2 regions of the Mesorhizobium loti R88b genome follow, and region 1 is predicted to be linked to the other one. Evidence: predicted binding sites of a transcription regulator. Region 1 holds the regulator's gene; the other holds the start of a gene.

Region 1 (2,203 bases):
CGTCAGCGCCGCCGCCTTCAACCTGATCGAACCTGCATCGCGCGAGGCGATTGCACAGACCGCCGATTCCGTTGATCGCCAGGGCAGGAAAACCGCCGGCGTAAGCACGAATCAGATAGGCGCTGTTGTTTGCGCTGCTTGAGTATTCGCGTTAACTCTTCATCGAACGGAGGCGCAGTATCAGCCGGATGCGATGTAACATGCGATATGAATTGGCCCTTGCAATTCTCCTGGGGATGCCGCTGCCAGCTCATGCTGAAGGAACCGACCATTGCACAAAGAGCCAAAGTCCCGACATGCCGGGTATGGCAATTGCAATGGCTGTGTCGGTCCATGTGCTGGCAGAACGACTTTGCAATGCCGAGCACACACCTCTGTGGCCGTGGCTCGCCGACGTTTATGAAAAGTCTGAGTGCCTGTCACACGCCGCAAGTGTTGAAAAGGCGAAGAGCGACGAAGCTAAAGTCGCCTCGATGGGTGTGGCCGATGCGATGGAAGGCTTGGGCCTGGAGCAAGCCAAGACTCATGACCTTGAACATGCTGACACCCACGTGAAAGAGCTTGCGCTGTCAGAATTAGGCGGGTGTGCCGGAGTGATAGGACTTTTGAAACAAATCGATAACAGCGATAAGCAATAAGTCGACGAACTGATCGTGCAAGCAATCTGTTTTGACTCCAGCCTCACCGCTCTCTCGAGAGCGATCAGATGCTCATCGGCCAGCATCAAGAACTGCATGATGTATTGCACGACTTCGGTGCAGGCGTTCGACAGCGCTGTGAGTTCGAAGCCGTGAGGCGACTTGGTGTCGGGCTGTATGACGGCCGGCCGTAGTAGCCCACGGCGGCGACGAGATTGGCGAGAAGCATCGCCTTCCTGCCCGGAGAACCTCCGTAGGACCTTCCGCGCCGAAAGACCTAATCTTCCCGGATCGCGTAACCCGCCCCACGGATGGTGCGGATCACATCCGGCATACGGCCATTGTTGACCGCCTTGCGCAGGCGGCCGACATGCACGTCGACCGTGCGCTCGTCGATGTAGATCGTCTCGCCCCAGACATTGTCGAGCAGCTGGCTGCGCGAGAACACGCGGCCGGGATGGCGCATCATGAATTCGAGCAGGCGGAATTCGGTCGGCCCGAGCCGGATCTCGCTTTTCTTGCGATAGACCCGGTGTGATTCACGATCGAGCACGATGTCGCCGACCTTGAGTACGCTGGACAGCACTTCCGGCTTGGCGCGGCGCAGCAGCGCCTTGATGCGGGCCATGAATTCCGGCGTCGAGAACGGCTTGACCAGATAATCGTCGGCACCGGTCGAAAGGCCGCGCACGCGGTCGCTTTCCTCGCCCCGCGCCGTCAGCATGATGATCGGCAGCCGCTCGGTCTCGGGCCGCATTCTTAGCCGACGACAGAGTTCGATGCCGGACACCGCCGGCACCATCCAATCGAGCACCAGAAGGTCGGGGACGTTTTCCTGCAGCCGGATTTCGGCTTCGTCGCCGCGCGTCACCACCTCGACCTGGTAACCTTCAGATTCCAGATTGTAGCGGAGGAGCACGCCTAGCGGCTCCTCATCCTCCACCACCATGATGCGTGGCGCGATCATCGGCTTGTCACCCTGTTATGCCGCCGGCGCCGACATTGCGGTCTCGTCCTGCTTCGGGCGATTGGCGGGCAGCTGCGTGCCGGTCAGCACATAATACGCATTTTCGGCGATGTTGGTCACGTGGTCGCCGATGCGCTCGAGATTCTTGGCGCAGAACAACAGATGAGTGCACGCCGTGATGTTGCGCGGATCTTCCATCATGTATGTCAACAGCTCGCGGAACACCGAGGTGTATTTGACGTCGATGCGCTCGTCGTCATTCCTCAGCTTGGCGAGTGCCGCGCCGTCACCCGCCGCATACTCCTCGACCACGCCATGCACCTGGATCAGCACCAGCTGCGCCATGGCATCGATGGAGTGCGACAGGTCGCGCGGCGTGGCGCTGAGACCGACGGTGCCGACGCGCTTGGCGATGTTCTTGGCAAGGTCGCCGATGCGTTCGAGGTCGCCGGCCATGCGGATCGAGCCGACGACATGGCGCAGATCGTCGGCCATCGGCTGGCGCTTGGCGATCAGCGTGATGGCGCGGTCGTCGAGTTCGCGTTGGCGGGCATCCATGATGGCGTCGTCGGAGACGACTCGCTGGGCAAGAGCATTG
Region 2 (2,203 bases), 930 kb from region 1:
GCCCCGGCAGCCGCTGCTGTGCCATGCGCCGGAAGTCGGAAAAGTTGTGACAGTCGCGTAGCCGCATCATCGATTTCCAAATGCCATGCCGGCCAGCCTTCGCCGCCGGAGCGTCGAATACCAATCGGATGCCGCCGTGCCAACGGCCTAATTGCCGAACTCACCCCTTGGTGGGACTGTGAACGAAAAAGGGGCGCCAGAAGCGCCCCTTCCCGTCGGCAACCGACTGGTGACGACTACATGCCGAGATCGGAACGAAGCTCGGCCTTGGCCACATCATATTCGGCCTTGAAATCGTCCCGGTTGAGCAGCACCGCGGCAATGACGCTGCCCGAAATCTTGCCCATCTCGACGTCCGATGGGTAATGGATGCCGCCGACCACGCGGTTGTGCGCGTATTCGGCCGCGCGCGCCATGATCTCGGCGCGCTTCTCGGGAACCATGTCGGCCAGGATGATGCCCATCATGGTGCCGACGGTGGCGTGGCCGGACGGCCAGGAGCCGGAGCTCGACAGCTTGACCGCCGGCTTGACGAGGTCGCTGAGCTGGTGCGGACGCGGACGCTTCCAGACATCCTTGGCCGGATCGACGACGGCGCCTTCGGTCTCGACCACGCGATCGAAGAAGGCGCTGAACTTCGGCAGCTTGTCCTTGGTAAAATTCGGCCCCATCACATTGGCGAAGCGCCAGACGTTCTCCTCTGCATCGGCAACGGCGCTGGCCACCATCTCGGGCGTGCGCGTCACCTGCAGTGTCAGAACCTCACCGAGTTCGGCCTTGGTCTCAGCCGAATCGTTTGCCGGCGGTGGCGGCAGAATCATCGTCAGGTCGATATCCTTGTTGGTGACGAAGGGTTTTGCGTCTTCGGCCTGGGCGGCCGAGCCGATGACCAGCAACAACAGACCCGCGGCGAGCGATGCATATTTCTTCATGGGGGCAATCCTTTGTTTGAGAATGCCGCAGGATCATCAGATGCGATGACGGCCATGTGACATCACGGCCCCGGAAATACGAAAGGGCGCCAAGAGGCGCCCTTTCGTATTCCTGTACAGCTCTGGCGCGATTTAGTGCGCCACGCCTTCCCATACCTTCCGCTTGACGAGGTAGACCAGCCCGCCGAATATCAGGAGGAAAAACAGCACGTTGACGCCGGTATGCTTGCGGGCCTCCATGTGCGGCTCGGCCGCCCACATCAGGAAGGTCGAGACATCGCGGGCGTATTGGTCGACGGTCTGCGGCGAGCCGTCATCATAGGTCACCTGGCCGTCGGAGAGTGGCTTGGGCATTTTCAGCGACACGCCGGACATGAAGTACGGATTGTAGTGCGTGCCCTCGGGGATGACCATTCCGGCAGGCGGCGTCTGGTCATAGCCGGTCAGCAACGAATGGATATAGTCCGGGCCACCCGCGTCATACTGCGTGAAGATGTCGAAGACGAACTGCGGAAAGCCGCGCTCGACGCCGCGCGCCTTGGCCAGCAGCGACATGTCAGGCGGAGCGGCGCCGCCATTGGAGGCGGCAGCGGCCTGCTCGTTGGCGAACGGCGCCGGAAAATAGTCCGACGGCTTGCCGGGGCGGTCGAACATTTCGCCGGCATCGTTGGGGCCGTCATGGATGGTATAGGTGGCTGCCAGCGACTTGATCTGTGCATCCGAATAGCCAAGGCCCGTCGGGCCTTCCAGCGTGCGGAACGCCACCAAATTCATCGAATGGCAGGCCGAGCAGACTTCCTTATAGACCTTCAGGCCGCGCTGCAGCTGGCCCTTGTCGTAAGTGCCGAACGGGCCGGTAAAGCTCCAGCTCATTTCCTTCGGCTCGTTGATCGGGAAATGCGTCGGTGCCGCCGCGTTGTGTGCTTCTTCGGCCGCGAACGCCGCACCGCCGGCGGCCACAAGGCTGATCAGCGCCAGCGAGGTGAGAATCTTTTTCATGCCAAATCCCCTTAGATTCTCTACCGCTCAGCCCTTGGTCTCTGGCGCGGCCGTGGCGCCCACCGGATGCCCGCTGCCGCCCTTGTTCTTTTCGAGCACCGCCTCGGTGATCGAGTTCGGCAGCCTGCGCGGCGTCTCGATCAGGCCAAGCACCGGCAGCGCGATCAGGAAGAAGGCGAAGTAGAACAGTGTCGCCATCTGCGCCATGAACACATAGCTGCCTTCCGCCGGCTGCGAGCCCAGCCAGCCAAGCAGGATGGCGTCGGCCACGA

Evidence for each region. Region 1 encodes PhoB, which activates phosphate uptake and scavenging genes when phosphate is short. Its sites were predicted from a motif close to TGTCATNNANCTGTCAT; they were not measured.
Region 2: a site for PhoB is predicted at 978-994, ahead of EB235_RS12605 (acid phosphatase). Genes of this name have one in related genera too.

The regions. Positions count from the first base shown of each region.
Region 1 is NZ_CP033367.1:1,684,114-1,686,316, reverse strand. Features, by position in the region: gene EB235_RS08275 (hypothetical protein) at 1-142, shown strand, start outside; gene EB235_RS08270 (hypothetical protein) at 201-638, shown strand; gene phoB (phosphate regulon transcriptional regulator PhoB) at 916-1,605, opposite strand; gene phoU (phosphate signaling complex protein PhoU) at 1,621-2,203, opposite strand, start outside.
Region 2 is NZ_CP033367.1:2,613,884-2,616,086, reverse strand. Features, by position in the region: gene EB235_RS12610 (alpha-hydroxy acid oxidase) at 1-67, opposite strand, end outside; gene EB235_RS12605 (acid phosphatase) at 237-932, opposite strand; gene EB235_RS12600 (cytochrome c1) at 1,065-1,931, opposite strand; gene EB235_RS12595 (cytochrome b) at 1,959-2,203, opposite strand, start outside.